One region of the Streptomyces sp. NPDC014764 genome, then DNA from elsewhere that is predicted to be linked to it. Evidence: predicted binding sites of a transcription regulator. Region 1 holds the regulator's gene; the other holds the start of a gene.

The links. Region 1 encodes HrcA, which represses chaperone genes, less so after heat shock. Its sites were predicted from a motif close to TTNGCACTCNGNNNNNCNGAGTGCNAA; they were not measured.
Region 2: a site for HrcA is predicted at 8,145-8,171, ahead of groES (co-chaperone GroES). Genes of this name have one in related genera too.

What each region holds. Positions count from the first base shown of each region.
Region 1 is NZ_JBIBXY010000001.1:627,514-638,383, forward strand. Features, by position in the region: gene ACF1AG_RS02895 (S41 family peptidase) at 1-2,629, opposite strand, end outside; gene ACF1AG_RS02900 (hypothetical protein) at 2,738-3,280, opposite strand; gene ACF1AG_RS02905 (16S rRNA (uracil(1498)-N(3))-methyltransferase) at 3,531-4,271, opposite strand; gene ACF1AG_RS02910 (nitronate monooxygenase) at 4,268-5,383, opposite strand; gene dnaJ (molecular chaperone DnaJ) at 5,543-6,682, opposite strand; gene hrcA (heat-inducible transcriptional repressor HrcA) at 6,683-7,699, opposite strand; gene ACF1AG_RS02925 (MBL fold metallo-hydrolase) at 7,862-8,590, shown strand; gene ACF1AG_RS02930 (DUF3097 domain-containing protein) at 8,625-9,431, shown strand; gene hemW (radical SAM family heme chaperone HemW) at 9,631-10,863, opposite strand.
Region 2 is NZ_JBIBXY010000003.1:646,378-657,247, forward strand. Features, by position in the region: gene ACF1AG_RS11655 (cobalamin biosynthesis protein CbiX) at 1-349, opposite strand, end outside; gene ACF1AG_RS11660 (urease subunit gamma) at 353-658, opposite strand; gene ACF1AG_RS11665 (urea transporter) at 719-1,693, opposite strand; gene ACF1AG_RS11670 (fluoride efflux transporter FluC) at 1,776-2,285, shown strand; gene ACF1AG_RS11675 (fluoride efflux transporter FluC) at 2,285-2,659, shown strand; gene ACF1AG_RS11680 (FUSC family protein) at 2,656-4,560, shown strand; gene ACF1AG_RS11685 (DUF3533 domain-containing protein) at 4,690-5,745, opposite strand; gene groL (chaperonin GroEL) at 5,918-7,540, opposite strand; gene groES (co-chaperone GroES) at 7,691-7,999, opposite strand; gene ACF1AG_RS11700 (polysaccharide deacetylase family protein) at 8,295-9,047, opposite strand; gene ACF1AG_RS11705 (polysaccharide deacetylase family protein) at 9,044-9,916, opposite strand; gene ACF1AG_RS11710 (methyltransferase domain-containing protein) at 10,055-10,870, shown strand, end outside.

The DNA.
Region 1 (10,870 bases):
CGCCGGACTTCTCCAGCACGTAGGCCCGCCGGTCGGCGACCCAGGCGTGGTAGCGCAGCGGCTCCTCGTCGGCGAGCGGTACGACGACCGCGTGCCGGGGCTCTCCCCCGCCGGCCGGTGACACGGTCAGCTCGACGGGCTTGCCTGCCGTGCCGATCAGCAGCGGCGCCGGCCCGGTCACCGGGTCGACCGGCTGTCCCGCGACGGCGACGATCGCGTCCCCCGGCCGGATCGCCACGCCGGGCGCGGCGAGCGGGGAGCGGGCCTCCGGGTCGGAGGTCTCGGCGGGCAGGATGCGGTCCACCCGCCAGCTGCCGTCCTCGTGCCGGGAGATGTCCGCGCCGAGGAGTCCCTGCCGGGCTCCGCCGCCGTAGCCGCCGCGCGGGGTGACGTAGGCGTGCGAGGTTCCGAGTTCGCCGTGCACCTCCCACAGCAGGTCCACCAGGTCGTCGTGGGTGGCCAGCCGGTCCAGGACGGGACGGTAGCGGTCCAGCACCCCGTCCCAGTCGACGCCGCTCATGTCGGGACGCCAGAAGTTGTCCCGCATGATCCGGCCGTTCTCGTCGAACATCTGCCGCCACTCGGCGGACGGGTCGACGAACTGCCGGACCCGCGCCAGGTCGACGGTGATGTTGCTGTCGCTGTCGTCGTCGGAGGAGGCGCGCCGGTCGCTCGGCACGACCTTGAGCCGCCCGTCGGTCCACAGCAGCACCCGCTTGCCGTCGCCGCTGACCTCGAAGTGGTCGGCGTCCACGGCGAGGTGCTCGAGGCGCTGCTGGGCGAGGTCGTAGCGCTCCAGGTCGGTCTTGGGGTCCGGATCGTCGGGCGTGGCCCGGGACGCCCCGAGCACGCCGCGCACCGGGTGGCGCAGCCACAGCACGCCGTCCTTGGCGGCGCGCAGGTTGCTGTAGCGGGCGGCCTCGACCGGGAACGGCACGATGCGGTCGGCGAGCCCGTCGAGGTCGATACGGGTGGTGGGGGTGCCCTCGCTGTCGGGGGTCTCGTCCCGGTCCGGGGTCTCGAAGGGCCGCCCGTGCCGCTGCGGTCCGAACGGCGACGGTGTGGCCGCCGCGAGCGTGATCAGGTACGGCCGTGCGCCCTCGACGAAGGCCAGGTCGAAGACGTGCTCGTCGTAGACCGGGTCGAAGGAGCGGGTGGACAGGAACGCGAGGTGCTTGCCGTCGAGGGTGAAGGCGGGCGCGTAGTCCTGGAAGCGCAGCGGGGTCGCCTCGGTGACCGACAGGTCGGTGGTGTTGGCGAGCTTGATCTGGCTGAGCGGGCGCGGTCCGGGGTGGGACCACGCGAGCCAGGTGGAGTCGGGGGAGAAGACCAGCCCGGAGACGTCGCCGTCCTCGCTGCGGTCGACCTCGCGGACTTCGCCGGTCTCCCGCTCGACGAGCAGGAGGCGGCCGTCGTGCGAGGCGATCGCGGCGCGGCTGCCGTCGGGCGCCATCGCCAGGTCCACGACCCGGCCGAGCTGTCCGGCGGCGAGCCGGCGCGGGGTGGCGCCGGGGACGGGTCCGGTGGCGGGGGCGAACTCCAGGGCGTCGTCGCCCTCGGCGTCCGTCACCCACACCACCCATTCCTCGCCGTCCGCGCGGAAGGTGCGCGGGCGCCGGGCGCGGACGCCGGGGGTGGCGGCGAGGGCGCGGGCGGGGCCGGAGCGGTGGGTGACCCAGTGGACGGTGCCGCGTACGCAGACGGCGCTGCCGCGCGCGGTGTGGTCGGGGGACGCGGAGCCGAACCAGCGGGCCGCGTTCACCGGGAACGGCTGGAGGTCGACGCGCTGCCCGCCGAGCCGGACGTCGAGCCGGCGCGGCTCGGCGGTGTCGAGGTCGTCGAGGATCCACAGCTCGCCGGCGCTGGAGTACACGACCCTGCTGCCGTCGGTGGCGGCGTGGCGGGCGTAGAAGCCTCCCCCGCTCTCGGCTTCTCCCCCACTCTCGACTTCGCTCGAGCGGGGGGACCCCCATGAGCGGGACGTGCCCCCGAGCGGGGTGTGGCGGCGCAGGTCGGAGCCGTCGGCGAGGGACGAGTACAGCGCGCCCGTGCCCTCGTGGTCGGAGAGGAACGCGACTCTCTCCCCCACCCACAGCGGGTACTCGATGTTCCCGTCGAGTTCCTCGTGCAGCCGGACGAACTCGCCGTCGCCCTGCCGGTCGATCCACAGCTTGCCCGCGGTGCCGCCCCGGTACCGCTTCCAACTGGCCGCCTCGCGGCCCATGGTGGCGGACAGCAGCACGGTGTGCGGGCCCGCGGCGATGTCGCCGACCGGTCCGTACGGCAGGGTCTCGGCGGGTCCGCCGTCGAGCGGCACGGCGCGTGCCCAGGTGCGGCGCAGGCTGGCCTGGCCGTACGTGCTCAGGGCGAGGACCCGGCCGTCCGCGGTCCAGCCGCGGACCTGGGTCCTCATGCTGCCCCAGTGGGTGAGCCGCCTGGCGCGGCCGCCGTCGACGGGGGCGACGTGCACCTCGGGGGCGCCGTCGCGGGTGGAGGTCCACGCGACGGTGGCGCCGTCCGGGGAGATCCGTGGATGGTTCACCGGCACGTTGTCCGCGCTGACCCGCCAGGCGCGGCCGCCGTCGAGCGGTGCGAGCCACACGTCGTCCTCGGCGGTGAAGGCGACCAACTCGCCGTGCAGGTGCGGGAAACGGAGGTATGCGCTGGATGCGACCGATGCAGGCTGTGTCACCCGATCACCCTATGGGCGCGCGTGCGGTCCGGCCAGAGGTTCCGATCACTTGCCCTCGACGGGGCGACAGGACGGGTACTGGTCGCACCACACCGTCGTGGTGACGGTCACGGTGACGGTGGGCCGTGGCCCCTGCTCGGTCGGCTCGCCCACGCGGGGCGGGCTCTTGGAGTCGCAGTCGCCGAGGCCCTCGACTCGGAACACCTGCCGGCCGTCCACCTTCGCGGTGATGTCCCCGCGGACACAGGCGTTGTTGACGGCGTGGGTGACCCGTCCGGTGACGGTGATCTCCTTGCCGCCCTCGGTCTCGCCCTCGCAGTCGACCGAGGCGGCGGTCTCCTCCGAGGCCGGCGACGCGGACCTGTCCCGGTCCCCCAGGGACGCGGTGCAGGTCAGCCAGCGGACCTTGTCCTTCTGGCGGTTGAGCTCCTTGGTCACGGTCCCGTCGGTGGTGAGCGCCACGGCGGCGGAGCTGAGGCCGCCGCCTTCGCAGGCCGTCACGCCGGTGACCGCGGCCACGGCGAAACCGGCGGCAAGCGCGAACCGCCGCCCTCGTGTTCCCCGCGGGAACCTTGTCGTCGCCCCCATGCACGGCAGCGTGCCACTGCCGCCCGCGCGGCGGTAGGGCGCATCGGGCCACGTGCGGCGGCCGTCCTGGGGACTGCGCCCCCGGATCCCCCTCGACGGCCCTGGCGGGCCTCGCCCTCGCACGCCGGACGGGCCGGGCATGGCTCTCCCGGCGCTCTCGAGGAGCGGGGGGGCAGGAACATTCCAGCCCTTCCGGCGTTCGCAGACAGAGCGGGTCCGGAGCGGGGGTCCGGGGCGGAGGCCCGTGGCCTCAGGACCAGCGGCCGGTGCGGCCGAGCAGCAGCGCCGCAGCAGCGGTTCCCGCCGTGGACGTACGGAGCACGCTCCTCCCGAGGCGGTACGCCCGCGCCCCCACGCTCTCGAACAGCGCCAGTTCCTCGGCGGACACCCCGCCCTCAGGTCCGACGACCAGCACGATGTCCCCCGTGTCCGGCAACGGAGCCGAAGCCAGCGGCTCCGTCCCGGATTCGTGCAGCACCGCCGCGAACCGCGCTTCGGCGAGAAGTGAGGCAACCCCCTTGCTCGTCGCCGCGTCCGCGACCTCCGGGAACCGCACCCGGCGCGACTGTTTGCCCGCCTCCCGAGCCGTGGCCCGCCACTTCGCGAGGGCCTTGGCGCCCCGCTCGCCCTTCCACTGCGTGATGCAGCGCGAGGCGGACCACGGCACGATCGCGTCGACGCCGACCTCGGTCATGGTCTCCACGGCCAGTTCGCCCCGGTCGCCCTTGGGCAGCGCCTGCACGACGGTCAGCCGGGGCGTCTCCACCGGCTCCTCGACGAGCTCGCCGAGCCGGACGATCAGCCGGTCCTTGCCCTCGGCGCCCTCCACCTCGCCGGAGGCCCAGCGGCCCGCGCCGTCCGTGAGGACGACCTCCTCGCCGGTCCGCAGCCGCTTCACGGCGACGGCGTGCCGGCCCTCGGGCCCGTCGAGGACGTAACGGCCGGAGCCGTGCGTGTCGAAGTCGTCGACGACGAAGACGGGGGCGGTCATCGGGCACCTCCGGCCGACAACGCTGTCCGGGCGGCGGCCAGTTCGGCGACCAGGACCTCCACGAGCTGTCCGGCGGGCAGTTCGCGGGCCATCCGGTGGCCCTGCCCCGCCCACAGCGCGAGCCCTTGTGCGTCCCCGGCCTTGGCGGCGGCCTTGCGCAGCGGCGCAGTGAGGTGGTGGACCTCCGGGTAGGCGGCGGGCGCGTACGGCCCGTGCTCGCGCAGGAAGCGGTTGACCAGGGCGCGCGCCGGGCGGCCGGTGAACGCGCGGGTCAGCTCGGTGCGGGCGAAGAGGGGGTTCGTGAGGGCCTGCTTGTGCAGGGCGTGCGCGCCGGACTCGTGGGCGGGGACGAAGGCGGTGCCCAGCTGGGCCGCGCTCGCCCCGGCGGCGCACACGGCGGCGATCTGGCCGCCGCGCATGATGCCTCCGGCGGCGACGACGGGGATGCCCACGGACTCACGGACCTGGGCGACGAGGGACAGCAGTCCGATGCCGCTGCCGTCCGTCTCGGGGACGTCCCGGTGGGTGCCCTGGTGGCCGCCGGCCTCGACGCCCTGGGCGATCACCACGTCCGCGCCGGCCCGTTCCACGGCGCGCGCCTCCTCGGCGGTCGTCGCGGTGACGAGGGCGAGGGTGCCCACGCGGTGCAGCGAGTCGATCACCTCGCGGGCCGGTACGCCGAAGTGGAACGACACGACCGGGACGGGGTCTTGGAGCAGCACGGCGAGCTTGGCGTCGTAGCCGTCGTCGCCGCAGCTCTCGGGTTCGCCCAGCTCGGTCTCGTACCAGGCGGCCTCGCCCGCCAGCTGGTGGGCGTAGACGTCGACGGCGGCGTTGGAGGGCGAGGCGTCGGCCGCTCCGGCAGAGCCGGTGCTCGCACCGGGGGTCTCGGGCTGGGGCAGGAAGAGGTTGACGCCGAAGGGGCGGGAGGTGAGTCCCCGCAGCTGCTTGATCTCCTGGTACATCCCGTCCGCGGTCTTGTACCCGGCGGCCAGGAAACCGAGCCCGCCCGCGTCGGACACGGCGGCGGCGAGCTGCGGTACCGATACGCCGCCCGCCATGGGCGCCTGCACGATCGGGTGCGGGAAGAGATCGGTCAGTACGGAGGACATGACCGCATGTTGTCACGTCCCCCGACCAACTCCGAAACGGCCCTTCCCCCTGGCATAAGCCACTTTTCGCCGGGCCGCCGACCACGCCGGCCGCCCAGGTCGAGGGGCGGGCCCGACGCCCGCCCGGACCCCGGCGGCAGGGCCCTCGGCGTACAGCGCTCAGCGCCCGTTGAAAGCGTCCTTCAACCGCGAGAACAACCCCTGCTGTCCGGGCTGGAACTGCCCCGTGGGCCGTTCCTCGCCGCGCAGCTTGGCCAGCTCGCGGAGCAGGCGCTCCTGCTCCGGGTCCAGCTTGGTCGGGGTCTGCACCTCGACGTGCACGATGAGGTCACCGCGACCGCCGCCGCGCAGGTGCGTGACGCCCCGGCCGTGCAGCGGGATCGACTGGCCGGACTGGGTGCCGGGCCGGATGTCGACCTCCTCCAGGCCGTCCAGCGTCTCCAGCGGCACCTTGGTGCCGAGCGACGCCGCTGTCATCGGCAGCGTGACCGTGCAGTGCAGGTCGTCGCCGCGCCGCTGGAACTGCGAGTGCGGCAGCTCGTGGATCTCCACGTACAGGTCGCCGGCGGGACCGCCGCCGGGGCCGACCTCGCCCTCGCCCGCCAGCTGGATCCGGGTGCCGTTGTCGACACCGGCCGGGATCTTGACCGTGAGCGTGCGGCGGGAGCGGACCCGGCCGTCGCCCGCGCACTCCGGGCAGGGCGTGGGCACGACCGTGCCGAAGCCCTGGCACTGCGGGCAGGGGCGCGAGGTCATGACCTGGCCGAGGAAGGACCGGGTGACCTGCGAGACCTCACCGCGGCCGCGGCACATGTCGCAGGTCTGCGCGGTGGTGCCCGGCGCGGCGCCCTCACCGCTGCACGTGGTGCAGACGACGGCCGTGTCGACCTGGATGTCCTTGGTCGTGCCGAAGGCGGCCTCGTCCAGCTCCACCTCGATCCGGATCATCGCGTCCTGGCCGCGGCGGGTGCGCGAGCGCGGTCCGCGCTGCGACGCCGTGCCGAAGAACGCGTCCATGATGTCGGAGAAGTTGCCGAAGCCCCCGGCCCCGAAGCCGCCCGCGCCACCGGCGCCGCCGGCCTGCGACAGAGGGTCGCCGCCGAGGTCGTAGACCTGCTTCTTCTGCGGGTCCGACAGCACCTCGTAGGCGGCGTTGATCTCCTTGAACCGCTCCTGGGTCTTCGGATCCGGATTGACGTCCGGATGCAGCTCGCGAGCGAGCCGCCGGAAGGCCTTCTTGATCTCTTCCTGCGACGCGTCGCGGCGTACGCCGAGTACGGCGTAGTAGTCCGTGGCCACCTATGACTCCGCCAGGATCTGTCCGACGTACCGTGCCACTGCGCGTACCGCTCCCATCGTTCCGGGGTAGTCCATGCGGGTCGGTCCGACCACGCCGAGCTTGGCGACAGCCTCGCCGCCCGAACCGTAGCCGACCGACACGACGGACGTGGAGTTGAGTCCTTCGTGGGCGTTCTCGTGACCGATCCGTACGGTCACACCCGGATCCTGCGCCTCGCCGAGCAGCTTGAGGAGCACGACCTGCTCCTCGAGCGCCTCCAGGACGGGCCGGATCGTGAGGGGGAAGTCGTGGCCGAAGCGGGTGAGGTTGGCGGTACCGCCGATCATCAGCCGCTCCTCGTTCTCCTCGACGAGCGTCTCCAGGAGAGTGGAGAGCACCGTGGAGACCGTACCGCGGTCGTCGGCCTCGAACGCCTCCGGGAGGTCCTCCACCAGACCGGGCACATCGGTGAACCGGCGGCCCGCGACCCGGCTGTTGAGCCGCGCCCGCAGGTCGGCCAGGGACGCCTCCCCGAACGGCGCCGGGCAGTCGACCATGCGCTGCTCGACCCGGCCGGTGTCGGTGATCAGCACCAGCATCAGCCGCGCCGGGGCGAGGGCCAGCAGCTCCACGTGCCGCACCGTCGACCGGGTCAGCGAGGGGTACTGCACCACGGCGACCTGCCGGGTGAGCTGCGCGAGCAGCCGCACCGTGCGGGCCACGACGTCGTCGAGGTCGACGGCGCCCTCGAGGAAGTTCTGGATGGCCCGCCGCTCGGGCGGGCTCATCGGCTTGACGCCGGCCAGCTTGTCGACGAACAGCCGGTAGCCCTTGTCGGTGGGAATGCGCCCGGCGCTGGTGTGCGGCTGGGCGATGAAGCCCTCGTCCTCCAGGGCCGCCATGTCGTTGCGCACGGTGGCCGGGGAGACGCCGAGGTTGTGCCGCTCGGTGAGGGCCTTCGACCCGACGGGCTCCTCGGTGCCCACGTAGTCCTGGACGATCGCGCGCAACACCTGGAGCCTGCGTTCACTGAGCATCGCGCACACCTCCAGCTGGCTTCCGCCCGGTAACGGCCCTGGCACTCTTCGCACGCGAGTGCCAGACTTCCCCGGCCCAGTGTACGGCCGGGGGGTACGACGACGGCAAGGCCGGTCCGCGCGGTGGTGCCGGGTGACGTCGTCCCCGCTAGCGTCCCGGTCATGACCGTGACTTGGGAAGAGTCGGGATGGGAGCAACTGGCGCCGGGGGTCGGGCGGCGCAGGCTTCCGGGGTGGGACTGCACCGCGGGGCTCGTGCTGGGCGCGGACGGCGTCCTGGCCGTGGACGCGGGCTCGTCCCTCGCCGAGGGCGCGCGGTTGCGGACCGAGGCGCGGGAGCTGGCCGGCCGCCGTGTGACACATCTCGCGCTCACCCATCCCCACTTCGACCACGTGCTCGGGGCGCCGGCGTTCGCGGACGCGGAGGTGTACGGCGCGGTCGGCCTGGGCGTGGCGCTCGCCGGGCGGGGGCGGGAGGAGCTGCGGGCGGACGCGGTGCGCTGGGGTCTCGGGCCGGCGGCGGCCGACGAGGCGGTGGCGGCGCTGGCCGCGCCCCGGCACGCGGTGTCCGGCGAGTGGACGCTGGACCTGGGCGGAGGCCGCCGGGCGCTGCTGGCGAACGTGGGTCCCGGTCATACGGCGTACGACCTTGCGGTGCTGGTGCCCGGCGACCCTGACGTGGTGTTCTGCGGCGACCTGGTCGAGGAGTCGGACGAGCCGCAGGCGGGCCCGGACGCCGTGCCGTCCCGCTGGCCGGCCGCGCTGGACCGGCTGCTGCGGCTGGGCGGCGAGGACGCGGTGTACGTCCCCGGTCACGGCGCGGTGGTCGACGCGGCGTTCGTACGGGCCCAACGGGACGCGCTGGCGGCACGGTTCGGCGTGTCGGAGTGATCACCGCCCGGACGTTCCTCGTATCGTCGGCAGAATGCGCCAGTACTCCGCCGATCTGACCCCTCCGTGGAAGAAGCCGCAGTCCGTCCCCGAGGTGCCGGCCGAGCCGGGCCTCGTGGTGGAGGAACCCGGCACCGGGTTCTGCGGCGCCGTGATCCGCTGCGAGGCCGGCACGGTGACCCTGGAGGACCGCTTCGGCAAGCACCGGGTGTTCCCGCTGGAGCCGCGCGGGTTCCTGCTGGAGGGCCGCGTGGTCACACTGGTCCGCCCCTCCTCCGGCCCGGCCCGCCCCACCCGCACGGCGTCCGGCTCGGTCGCCGTCCCCGGCGCACGGGCGCGCGTGGCCCGCGCGGGGCGCATCTACGTCGAGGGCCGGCACGACGCCGAGCTGGTCGAGAAGGTGTGGGGCGACGACCTGCGGATCGAGGGGGTGGTCGTGGAGTACCTGGAGGGCGTGGACGACCTCCCGTCGATCGTCGAGTCGTTCGCGCCCGGGCCGGACGCGCGGCTGGGGGTGCTGGTGGACCATCTGGTGCCCGGCACCAAGGAGTGGCGGATCGCCCAGGCGGTGACGAGTGAGCACGCGCTGGTGGTCGGCCACCCGTACATCGACATCTGGGAGGCGGTGAAGCCGGCGTCCGTGGGGATCGCCGGCTGGCCCCGGGTGCCGCGGGGGCAGGACTGGAAGACGGGGGTGTGCGAGGCGCTGGGGTGGCGGGTGGCCAACACGGGTGAGGCGTGGCGCCGGATCCTGGACTCCGTCCACTCGTACAAGGACCTGGAGCCCCAGCTCCTGGGGCGGGTGGAGGAACTCATCGACTTCGTGACGGCGCCGTCGTGACACCGGTTTCCTCGCCCCCGCCGCCCCTCCCCGTACCCGACCCCGGGGCTCCGCCCCGGACCCCGCTCCTCAAACGCCGGAGGGGCTACAAGTAGCCCGTCCGGCGTTTGAGGACGAGGCCCGAAGGGCCGAAAGGGGGCCTGGGGCGCAGCCCCGGGGACGGGACGGGAAGGGGCGGCGGGGGCGAGGAAACGTCTGGTCAGTCGACCAGGTCCCGCACCACCGCGTCGGCCAGCAGCCGTCCCCGCAGGGTGAGGGCCGCGCGGCCCTCAGCGAAGGGCTCCGGACGGAGCAGACCGTCCGACAGCGCCCGCCGCGCGGCGGCAAGCCCTTCCGGCCGCAGGAGATCCAACGGCACCCCGTCCAGAAGCCGCAGCTCCAGCAGGATCCGCTCGACCCGCCGGTCCTCCGAGGACAGCACCTCCCGCCCCGCCCCCGGCGACCTCCCCTCCGCCAGCGCGGCGGCATACGCGCCCGGATGCTTCACGTTCCACCAGCGCACCCCGCCCACGTGCGAGTGCGCCCCGGGCCCGGCCCCCCACCAGTCGGCCCCCCGCCAGTACAGCTCGTTGTGCAGACAACGCCCCGCCTCCGAGGTCGCCCAGTTCGACACCTCGTACCAGGAGAAGCCCGCCCGCGACAGCATCTCCTCGGCGATGAGGTACCGATCGGCGTGCACGTCGTCGTCCGTCATCGGCACCTCCCCCCGCCGGATCCGCCGGGCCAGCTGCGTGCCCTCCTCGACGATCAGCGCGTACGCGCTCACATGGTCGGGGCCCGCCCCGACCGCCGCGTCCAGCGAGGCGCGCCAGTCGTCGTCGGACTCCCCCGGCGTGCCGTAGATCAGGTCGAGATTGACGTGGTCGAATCCGGCCGCCCGGGCCTCGGCGACGCACGCCTCGGGCCGGCCGGGCGTGTGCGTGCGGTCGAGGACCTTCAGCACGTGCTGCCGGGCGCTCTGCATGCCGAAGGAGATCCGGTTGAAGCCGCCGGCCCGCAGCTCGGCGAGGTAGGCGGGGTCGACCGACTCGGGGTTCGCCTCCGTCGTGACCTCGGCGTCCGGCGCCAGCCCGAACTCCTCACGGATCGCGGCCAGCATCCGCACCAGATCGCCTGCGGCGAGCAGGGTGGGCGTGCCTCCGCCGACGAACACCGTGCGCACCGGCCGCGGGTCGTCGCCGAGCACCTTGCGGGCCAGCCGGATCTCGTCGACGAGGGTCTCGGCGTAGTTGTCGCGGGAGGCCAGCACGCCGCCGGTGCCGCGGAGCTCGGTCGCGGTGTAGGTGTTGAAGTCGCAGTAGCCGCAGCGGGTCGTGCAGTACGGGACGTGCAGGTAGAACCCGAGGGGGCGGTCGGCCGCCCCGGCGAGCGCGGACGCGGGCAGCGCGCCGTCGGCGGGGACGGGCTCGCCGTCGGGGAGTGCGGAAGGCATGTGCTCC
Region 2 (10,870 bases), on a different contig from region 1:
GGGCGGTGACCAGCAGGGCCTTGCCCCCGGCCACCCGAGCGGCCGCAGCGCGGAGCCAGCCGACCAGGTGGTCCGCGGTGCCGAAGGGCTCGGCCAGGACGGTCCCGGCACGGTCCGCGGGTGAGAGGGCCAGCAGGGTGCGGGCGGCGTCGGCGACCAGGTCCGGGTCCCTGCCCAGGGTCATCGGCACCACGCAGACGGGTTCCCCCCGGGCGCGCGCCGAGCTGACGCGCCGGAACAGTTCGCGTCCGCCGGGCACACAGGGCACCCGGGGATCCAGCAGGCCGCGCAGGGCACGTCCGCCGTCGCTCTCGTGGCCGCCCACCGCAACCACCTCACCCGGGAACATGGCTCAGCCGCCCACCGGGTCGTGGCAGGAGACGAGCTTGTTGCCGTCGTCGAACGTCGCCTCCACCTGGAGCAGGGGCAGCATCTCCCGCACGCCCGGCATGGTGCTGTCCTCGTCGACCACGGTGCGGCCCAGCTCCATGCAGTCGGCCACGGTCCTGCCGTCCCGGGCCGCCTCCAGGATGGCCTCGGTGATGAGCGCCACCGACTCGCTGTAGTTGAGCTTCAGTCCGCGCTCGCGGCGTTTGCGGGCCAGGTCGGCCACGACGTACACGAGCAGCTTGTCGATCTCTCGGGGGGCCAGGTTCATGGGGGAAATGCCTTCCTCGGTGTCGTGGGTGCGGGCCCGGCTGTCGGCGGACGGTCGGCCTCAGGAGTCGTCGGCCAGGAGGGTGATGCGCGGCAGGAGGGGCACGGCCGCCAGCAGCGCCCAGGTGGTGATGTTGAACGGCCAGGTGAAGGTGTGGCTGCCGAAGGTCTCGAACAGGACGGACAATGAGGCCGTCAGGGCTGTGCTGGCGGCGGCCGCCAGTACCGTGAAGCCGTAGTTCCACGCGGTGGGGCGCAGCAGGAGCACACCGAACGCCAGGCTCGTCAGGACGGCGTTGTAGCCGTAGATCCCCTCACCGATCAACGCGGCCGGCGCGCCGAGCGCCCATGCCGTGAGGAGCCCGACGACGCTGCCCACCACGGCGAACAGGCCGACCTTCCATCCGGCCAGGAAGAGGCCGGCGAGCATGATCAGTCCGACGTACCAGGTCCCCGCGAAGAAGATCTGGGAAACATTGGCGAAGAAGCCCTGCCACAGGTCGGTCCAGTCGACGACAGGGCTCCTCGGGGTCGCCGGGGTGACAGCCGTCTCCGGGGTGCCGTGCCAGACGCGTTCGAACGAGGGGGCTCCCAGGACCATCACGAGGGCGACAAGGCAGAAGGGCCCGGTGAACGCCCTGAGCCCGACGGGGTTGAGCAGGTGGTTGAGTGTCGCCGTGACCAGCGTGCACATGACGGCAGCAGCCACGGCCATGACGTACGTCGACGGGTGGTTGCCGAGGTAGACCACCATCGCGATGGCACCGAGCACACCGCAGTAGGTCATCAGTCCCTGGCTCAGGGTGTCGCGCGGTACGGCCAGGAGGAGCGCGGTGAGGGTCGACACCACCGCGCCGATGGTGGCGAACAGCCCCATCTCCCAACTCTCCACCCACAGGGCGGCCAGGATGACCAGCGAGGTCAAGAGGCTGGCCTGGAAGTCGACCTGGCCCACGCCTCGCAGCGCGCCGAGAGCGGTCTCGCCGAGTGAGGGCCGCGAGGGCGCGGCGACGGCCGCGGTCTGCTGGGAAGCCACACGTGCTCCTTCGCCGGGACGGAGTGACCGAGAGTGACGAGTCCAGCGCCACAGCGTCATCCCGGAATACTAATGTGACGATATGCACCTTATTTGCGATACACATCTCCACCGGCATCCGGATCACACGCCCGGCGCACAGCTGCCCGTAGTCCTGGTCGTGGCGGCGGGCGGGGCGGTGGGTGCGCTCCTGCGCTACGGCGCTGCCCGGCTGTGGCGCAACGGCAGCGACGCCCACGCCGTCTGGCGGGCCGGAGAGGCCGCCTTCCCCTGGACGACCCTGCTGGTCAACGCCGTCGGCTGCTTCCTCATGGGAGTGCTGACGGTCGCGCTGAAGGAGCGGTTCACCCGCGCCCCCCGGCTGCTGAACCCCTTCCTGGGGACGGGCGTACTCGGTGGCTTCACCACCTTCTCCTCCTACACGGACGACACCCGGAGGCTGCTGGAGAACGACCAGGCGAGCACCGCGCTCGGTTACCTCGTCCTGACCGTGGCGGCGGCGCTGGCCGGTGTGGTGCTCGGCGTGGCCCTGGCACGCGCCGTCCTGAGGCGTCCGGGACGCACGGCGAACGCACCGGGGAGGGCCGCCTGATGAGTGAGTGGCTCCTGGTGCTCGCCGGCGGCGCACTCGGTGCTCCGACCCGCTTCCTGATCGGTGAGGGGGCGCGCAGGGACCTGCCGTCCGCGTTCCACTGGGGCACCTTCCTCGCCAACATGACGGCGTCCCTGATCCTGGGCTTCCTGGTCGAGGCCGGCACCGAAGGCACGCTCGGCGCCACCGGGCAGGCGCTGCTCTCGGTGGGGTTCTGCGGCGCCCTGTCCACCTGGTCCACCTTCTCCAGCGAGCTGCTGTCCATGACCAATGCCCGCCGGGCCGCCCAGGCCGCCGGCTACCTCCTCGTGACGGTCGCCCTCGGACTCGCCCTGTCGTTCACGGGCGCGGCCGTCGCCCGGGCCCTGTGGTGACCGGCGGCACCGCCCGGGAGCCACTCCGCCGGCGCGTCCCGCTGCTCCGGCCGCCCGCCCTCGACCGATGGCGTGCCGCCCGGTCGGCCCTGACCTTCGGGCTCTGCTTCGGCGTCGTCACCGCGGTCGCCGGCGCCCACAACGGGGTCCTCGCGGCACTGGGCTGCTACGTCGACGCCTACGGCGCCCGCGACCCCTACCCCCGGCGGGGCCCGGTCCTGGCCCTGCTCTGCGCGGGTCTCGTCCTGGCGTTCGCGGCGGGGTCACTGGCAGCAGGAGACGTGTGGGCGATGACCGCGGTGCTCACCGTCATCGCGGCCGCGGCCACGCTGGTCGTGCGGACCCTCCACCTGAGCGGGCCGGGCAGCTACTTCGTCGTCCTGGTGTCCGCCCTGGCCGTCTTTCTTCCCCCGCGAGACCTCCTGGAGACGGCCACCGGGGCAGGCTACGTGGCGATCGGGGCGTCCGCCTCGTGGCTCTCCGCCATGTCGGGCAGGCTGGTACGGCCGTACGGCCCCGAGGAGCGCTCGGTCGTCGCCGCCTTCCGGTCGGTCGCGGCGTTCGCGGACGCGACCCGCCGGGCCGCGGACACGCACCCGCCGGGCGACACCACCTCCACGGGGCGCAGCGCCTGCACCGCTGTGCACGCGACCTGGTCGGCGCTCCACGACGCTCGCGGCCGGAGCGTGACGCCGGCGCCCCGGCGCAGGGAGCTGCACACCCTGATGATCCGGCTGGAAGCCGTGCTCGACGCGGTGCAGAGCACCGCGGAACGGGGCGCCGGACCGGTTCCGGCCGCGTGGGGTCCCCGGCTCCGGGAGGCGGCCGCGACGGTGCAGGCGGGCGGGCACCCCGACCTACGGCCCGCCCAGGACGCCGCGCAGGCGCTCTGGCCGCTGCCGCTGCCGCCGCACCGGAGCCTGGGTGCCGAACTGCGCCACGCGCTGTCCTCCGCCTCCCCCGCCCCGACGATCGCCCTGCGGGTCGGGCTCGCCGTGGGGGTGGGCACCGTCCTGGGCTGGGCGCTCCCCCTCATGCACCCCGCGTGGGTGGCGGTGGGAGCGGCCGCGGCGCTCCAGGGCGGGCCCGGGCAGCAGCCCGCGCAGCGCGTCGGCTCCCGGCTCGTCGGGACGGTGACCGGAGTGGCGATCACCGTGCTGGTCGCCCAGGTCTATCAGCCCGGCGTGTGGGCAACCGTGGTCCTGGCCACCACCGTGCACGGGATCTCGCGTGGCCTGCCGCCCAGTTCTCTCCTCGCACGCACCCTGCTGAACACCCCGGTCGCGCTGCTGCTCGTCAACGTGGCCCTGACCGGAGGACCGGGCCTGGAATCGCTCGCCGCCTACCGGCTGCTCGACCTCACCCTCGGCATGTGTCTCGGCATGGCGGCCGCGTGGCTGGTGCGCGGTGTACCGCTGCGCCGGGTGTGCGCCGCCGTGGCGGCGGCCGTAACGGCGACGGGCCACGCGCTGGGGGAACGCCTGGCCACGGGCCGGGCCGGCGTCGCGTCCGGAGGCGCCGCCTGGCGGCACATGACGGACCTGTGGACCATGCACGCCTCGGTGCCGGCCGAGGAGTTCCGCTCCACCGGCACCGCCGACGTGCTGTGGCCCACCGTGCTCGCCGTACGCCGCCTGCTCGCCCGGAATCTGCTCGGGGGGCCCACGGTGCCGGCGCCGGACGACGGAGCGCGGGTCTCCGGTCACCTTTCCTCCCTGGCCGGCGCCGCGGGTGCCGGCCTGCCAGGCTCCCCCGCCTGCCGTGCCGAACTTCCCTCTCCGGGCCGGACACCGCGGCCCGCCCATGACCCGGAGCTCCACCCGAGGCTGGCGGCGCTTCGGTCCGCCCTGGACCACCCCGCCTCCCCGCCAGGGGCCGGGCCGCCGGACGGGGAACTCTGAGCCCGGCCCCGGCCGCCCGCCCGCACCTGGCCGGGAACACACCTCCCGCGTCCGCACCGGGTCGCGTCCGGAGCGGTGTCACCGGTCCGGACGCCGACGGGCCGGACCGTCCCGTGCGTCCCGCCGGGTTCAGAACACTCCCGCGAGCGGCTCCTGCTGCCGCCTGCCGCGGCGTGCCACCGCCGACAGAAGCGTGAGCACGCTTCCCACCAGGGCCCATGCCGACAGCACCAGCAGCGGGCCGAGCACGGCGTTCCCCTCGAAGTAGGCGATGGACCGTGCCGACCAGGTCCCCGCCCCCGGCGGCAGCGCCGGGCCGATCGCCTCCCAGAACGGCGGAAGCATCGGCGGGGGGAGGGCGCCGCCCGCGCTCGGGTTGCCCGCGACCACCACGAGCAGGATCGCCAGCCCGATGCCGATGACGTCGAGGAACCCCTGGAGGGCGAGGGTAGCGGCGCCGACCGCGAAGGTGATCAGGGCACCCAGCCCCCAGAGGGCGAGGACGCTCCCGGGAAGCGCACCCAGGACCGGACCGATGATCACCGCGCCTCCCAGACCTCCGACGAGCGAGACCAGGGCCATGCAGCCGAGCCGGATCACCGCGCCGTGCAGGCCGGCGGGGCGGGCGCCGGCGATGATCGCGATCATCGCAGCGCACAGGTAGCCTCCGACGCACCAGCCCACGCTCGCGTAGAAGGACGACAGTCCGTCGAAGTCCCGTCGCGAGGCCGGGGCCGCGTCGACGGTGCGCACCGTGCGCCCCTCCGCCCGTTCCAGGCCGGTCACGAGGCGCTGCAGGTCCGTGGCGAGGACGGCGCCGCCACCGGAGGCGACCAGCAGCGTGTCCTCACCGTCCGGCCCCGTGATCAGTGCGCCGTCGATCTTCCGGTCCATGATCTGGTCGCGGGCGCTCACCTCGTCGGCCACCGCGCGGGGGTCCAGCGGGGAGCCGGGCAGTCGCTCCAGCCGGGCCGTCTGCTGTGCGGCAGCGGTCGGCGGCGCGACGACACCGAACGGGACGTCACGCATCTCGGGGCGGTGCAGCGCCCCCACGTAGGAGGCGATGAACAGCAACTGGAGGACGGCGACGCCGGACACGACCAGGACGGTCCACGGCGTGACCGCCCTCTTGACTGCTCCTCGGAGTGACTCAGGGGCCGGGCGCGTGCCCTTGGTCGGCGTCATTCCTCAACGGTCGGCGGCATTCGCGGCACCCGCAGGCGGAACGGGGCCGAACGGATGGCGCGCCGCGTGAGGCCCCGAGGTGCCGGGCGCGGCCGGGGAGCGGCACGGCGAAGGCCCGGTCCCCCGGCGCACGCCGGGGGACCGGGCCTTTCCGCTACGAGCGGGGCGTCACTCAGTGGGCGTGGCCGTGGCCACCGGCGGCGGCCGGCTCTTCCTCTTCCTTCTTCTCGACGACCAGGGTCTCGGTCGTCAGGAGGAGGGAGGCGATGGAGGCGGCGTTCTCCAGGGCGGAGCGGGTCACCTTGACCGGGTCGATGACGCCGGCCTTTACCAGGTCGCCGTACTCGCCGGTGGCGGCGTTGTAACCGCTGCCCTTCTCCAGCTCGGCGACCTTGGAGACGATGACGTAGCCCTCGAGGCCGGCGTTCTCGGCGATCCAGCGCAGCGGCTCGACGGCGGCCTTGCGGACCACGGAGACACCGGTGGCCTCGTCGCCGGTCTTGCCGAGGTTGCCCTCGAGGACCTTGACGGCGTGGACCAGCGCGGAGCCACCACCTGAGACGATGCCCTCCTCGACCGCGGCGCGGGTCGCGGAGATGGCGTCCTCCAGACGGTGCTTCTTCTCCTTCAGCTCCACCTCGGTGGCGGCGCCGACCTTGATCACGCACACGCCGCCGGCCAGCTTCGCGAGGCGCTCCTGGAGCTTCTCGCGGTCCCAGTCGGAGTCCGTGGCCTCGATCTCGGCCTTGATCTGGCCGACGCGGCCGTGCACGTCGTCCTTCTTGCCGGCACCGTCGACGATGGTGGTGTCGTCCTTGGTGACGGTGACGCGGCGGGCGGAGCCAAGCACGTCCAGGCCGACCTGGTCGAGCTTGAGGCCGACCTCCTCGGAGACGACCGTGGCGCCGGTGAGGACGGCCATGTCCTGCAGCATCGCCTTGCGGCGGTCACCGAAGCCGGGCGCCTTGACGGCGACCGCGTTGAAGGTGCCGCGGATCTTGTTGACCACCAGGGTCGACAGGGCCTCGCCCTCGACGTCCTCGGCGATGATCAGCAGCGGCTTGGAGGCGTTGGCCTGGATGATCTTCTCCAGCAGCGGCAGGAGGTCCGCGATGGCGGAGATCTTGCCCTGCGTGATCAGGATCTGCGGCTCGTCGAGGACGGCCTCCATGCGCTCCTGGTCCGTCACGAAGTACGGCGACAGGTAGCCCTTGTCGAAGGCCATGCCCTCGGTGAAGTCCAGCTCCAGACCGAAGGTGTTGGACTCCTCGACGGTGATGACACCGTCCTTGCCGACCTTGTCCATCGCCTCGGCGATGAGCTCGCCGACCTGCTGGTCCTGGGCGGACAGCGCGGCGACCGCGGCGATGTCGGACTTCTCGTCGATCGGGCGCGCGGTCGCGAGGAGGTCCTCGGACACGGCGGCGACGGCGGCGTCGATGCCCTTCTTCAGGGCGGCCGGGGAGGCACCGGCGGCGACGTTCTTCAGGCCCTCGCGGACCAGCGCCTGGGCCAGCACGGTGGCGGTGGTGGTGCCGTCACCCGCGATGTCGTTGGTCTTGGTCGCCACCTCCTTCACCAGCTGCGCGCCGAGGTTCTCGTACGGGTCCTCGATCTCCACCTCGCGGGCGATCGTGACACCGTCGTTGGTGATGGTGGGGGCGCCGAACTTCTTGTCGATGACGACGTTGCGGCCCTTGGGGCCGATCGTCACCTTGACCGTGTCGGCAAGCTTGTTGACGCCGCGCTCGAGGGCGCGACGGGCGTCCTCGTCGAACTTCAGGATCTTCGCCATGGCAGCGGGAGCCCTCTCGGAAATCTAGATGAAATCACTGCGCCCCTGGGCCGCCCGGCTCCTTGTCGGATGCTGGGGCCAGGGGCGCAGTGTTCGAGCAGAAGTACTTGCTACGAGGTCGGGTTCTCCGGGGCAGGCCCCGGGGTCCCCTTACTTCTCGACGATCGCGAGGACGTCGCGGGCCGAGAGGACGAGGTACTCCTCGCCGTTGTACTTGACCTCGGTGCCGCCGTACTTGCTGTACAGAACGACGTCGCCGACCTTCACGTCGAGCTCGACGCGCTTGCCGTCCTCGAAGCGGCCCGGACCGATGGCGAGGACGACGCCCTCCTGGGGCTTCTCCTTCGCGGTGTCCGGAATGACCAGGCCCGAAGCCGTGGTCTGCTCGGCGTCGAGCGGCTGGACCACGATGCGGTCCTCGAGCGGCTTGATGGCAACCTTGGAGCTGGCGGTCGTCACGATCCGACCTCCCCCTTCGGAGATCTCACGGGGTTAACTGTCTGAGGTGGCGACCAGGTCGATCCGTCGTCGCGGGTGCCGGACCTGCCCGTCGCTTTTTGGCACTCTCCAGGGGGGAGTGCCAGACCCGAGACTATGACCGTGATTAGCACTCGGTCAAGCGGAGTGCCAATTGCCGTGCGGCGCGTCGGGCGGCGGGGGTGCTTTCAGGCGCGGGTCGCGTGGTGCCGGTGCAGGTGTGACCGCCCCCAAGGGCTGCGCCCCCGGGCCCCCGTCGGCCCTTCGGGCCTCGCGCTCAAGCGCCGGACGGGCCGGGAAGGCGGTCCTCCAGCCTGCCCACCCTCAGGTCCCGCTCGTCCAGTTCCGCGAGGAGCCTCGTCGTGCGTTCCGCCAGGGTCAGGGGCGGGGCCTCTCCCGACGGTACGGAGATGATGTCGCCGGGACGCAGGTGGCGGGGGCCGTGGGTGTAGGTGAGGTGGCCGTCGGGCTCCAGGGTCACGCGCCACAGGACCACCGCGGCGATGCCGCACTCGGCGGCGGCGCGCAGGGTGGCGGTGTCGTGCCGGCCGTAGGGCGGGCGGAAGAGGCGGGGGCGGATCCCGAAGCGGGCGGCGAGTTTGCGCTGCTGGCCGCAGATCTGGGCGCGCTGGGCGGCGAGTGGCAGGCCGGGCAGGGCCGGGTGGTCGAGGGTGTGGTTCTGGAGGTTCGCGCCGACCGCGCGGAGGCGGGCGAAGTGGCCGTAGCCGGGGCCCATCACGCTGTCGGTGAGGAACATGCTGACCGGAAGCCTGCGCTCCCGTACGAGGTCGATGAAGCGGGGGTCGCGTTCGGCGCCGTCGTCGTAGGTGAGGAAGACGACCGGGTCGTCGGTGGTGACGTGGTCGACGACCGGTGGGAGCGGCGCCGGGGCGACGGCAGTGGCCGGCCCGCCGGCGCGGGAGGAGAGGTGTCCCGCGCCGGTCGGGGCGGCACATCCGGTGGCCGCGGCGAGCAGCAGGGCGAGGGCCGCCGGGAGGGGCCCCGGAATCGCCCCGCGCCGCCGCCTCACAGGTAGTCCTCCAGCCTGGCCACGGCGTATCCCTCGGCCGTGACCTTGTCGAGGAAGCGGCGGATCATGTCCCGCATGGTGCCGTCCCAGTCCTCGCGGCCCCGGAAGTGGGACAGCACGATGTCGCCGGGGTGGATCTTCCGGTCCCACTCGCGGTACTCCCAGTGATCGGCGAAGACCTCCTCGTTCCACAGGGGGACGTGGGTGATGCCGCAGCTCTTCGCGGCGCGCAGGGTCGCCTTGTCGTAGTTCCCGTAGGGCGGGCGGAAGAGGGTCGGGCGGGTGCCGTAGCGCTTCTCGACGACGTCCTGCATGCCGCAGATCTCGCGCTTCTGCCTGGCGTGCGAGAGGGCCGGCAGGTACGGGTGGCGGAGCGTGTGGTTGTGCAGGGCCACGCCCCGTTTTTGCATGTCCTTGAAGTAGCCGTAGTCCTCCTCGACGAGGTAGTCGCTGAGGAAGGCGCTGTACGGCACCTTCAGCTCGGTCATCATCCGCAGGAACTCGGGGTCCTTCTCGGCGCCGTCGTCGATGGTGAGGAAGACGACCTTCTCCTTCACCGGGACGGTGGTGAAGACCGGCGGGAGACCCAGCCGTTCGTGGCCCTCGACCTCGAAGCCGTCGCGGGTGGTGATGCGCGGCTTCTTCGCCGGGGGCGGCGGGGCGGCCAGGGGGACCTTCTTCAGGCCCCAGCGTTTCGCCGCGGCGGCGCGGGCGGCCTGCGCGGCGCGCAGCTTCTCGGCGTAGGAGTCGAGGGCGCGGGCCGGGGGCGCCTGGAGGGGCCGGCCGCCGGCCGGTTCGACCGTGTCGCTGCCCTTGCCGCAGCCCGAGGCGAGAGCGGCGAGCGCGAGGGCGGCGAGACCGGTCCGCATCCCGAGCCGCCGCATCCGCTTCTTATCGTTTTGTCCTACTACTCGCATGGGGTCGGATCCTCGCAGCCGCACGGCCCGCGTCCGGCCCGACACCTCGGCCGGCAGCACACGGTCCACCGACTGGCCCACAATGACCCGGTGAACGACCTCGCCCCGCTCCTCACCCCCGAAGGCCGCGCCCTCCTCGACGAGGTGCGCGACACCGACCCGGCGCACGAACTCGCCGTCGCGACGCGGCTGCGCCGCGACCACCCCGCCGAGTTGGTCTCGGCGGCGCTCGGCCAGGCGCGGCTGCGACAGCGGGCGGTGGCGAAGTTCGGGGCGGAGGACGCGGCGCGGATGTTCTTCACGCCGAACGGGGTGGAGCAGTCGACCCGGCGCAGCGTCGCCGCGTACCGGGCGGAGCGGCTGCGGGCGGCGGGCGTACGGTCGGTCGCCGACCTGTGCTGCGGGATCGGCGGCGACGCGATCGCGCTGGCCCGCGCCGGCATCCGCGTCCTGGCCGTCGACCGGGACCCGCAGACGGCCGCGGCCGCCCGCGCCAACGCGGAGGCGCTCGGTCTCGCCGGCCTGATCGAGGTGCGCGAGGCGGATGTGACGGAGGTCGACCCGGCCGGCTACGACGCGGTGTTCGTGGACCCGGCCCGGCGCTCGTCGAGGCGTGGCCGGATCTTCGACCCGGAGGCGTACTCGCCTCCCCTGTCGTGGGCGGTGCGGGCGGCGCTGCAGGCACCCCTGGCAGCCGCGCTGAAGGTCGCCCCGGGCATCCCGCATGAGGCGGTCCCTGCCGAGGCCGAGGCGGAGTGGATCTCCGACGGCGGGGACGTGAAGGAGGCGGTCCTGTGGTTCGGCACCGCCCCGGGCACGGTCCGCGCGACCCTGCTCCCCGGTTCGCGCACCCTCGTCTCCCGCGGCCTCCCCGACCCCGGGGTCCGCCCCGTCGGCCGCTACCTG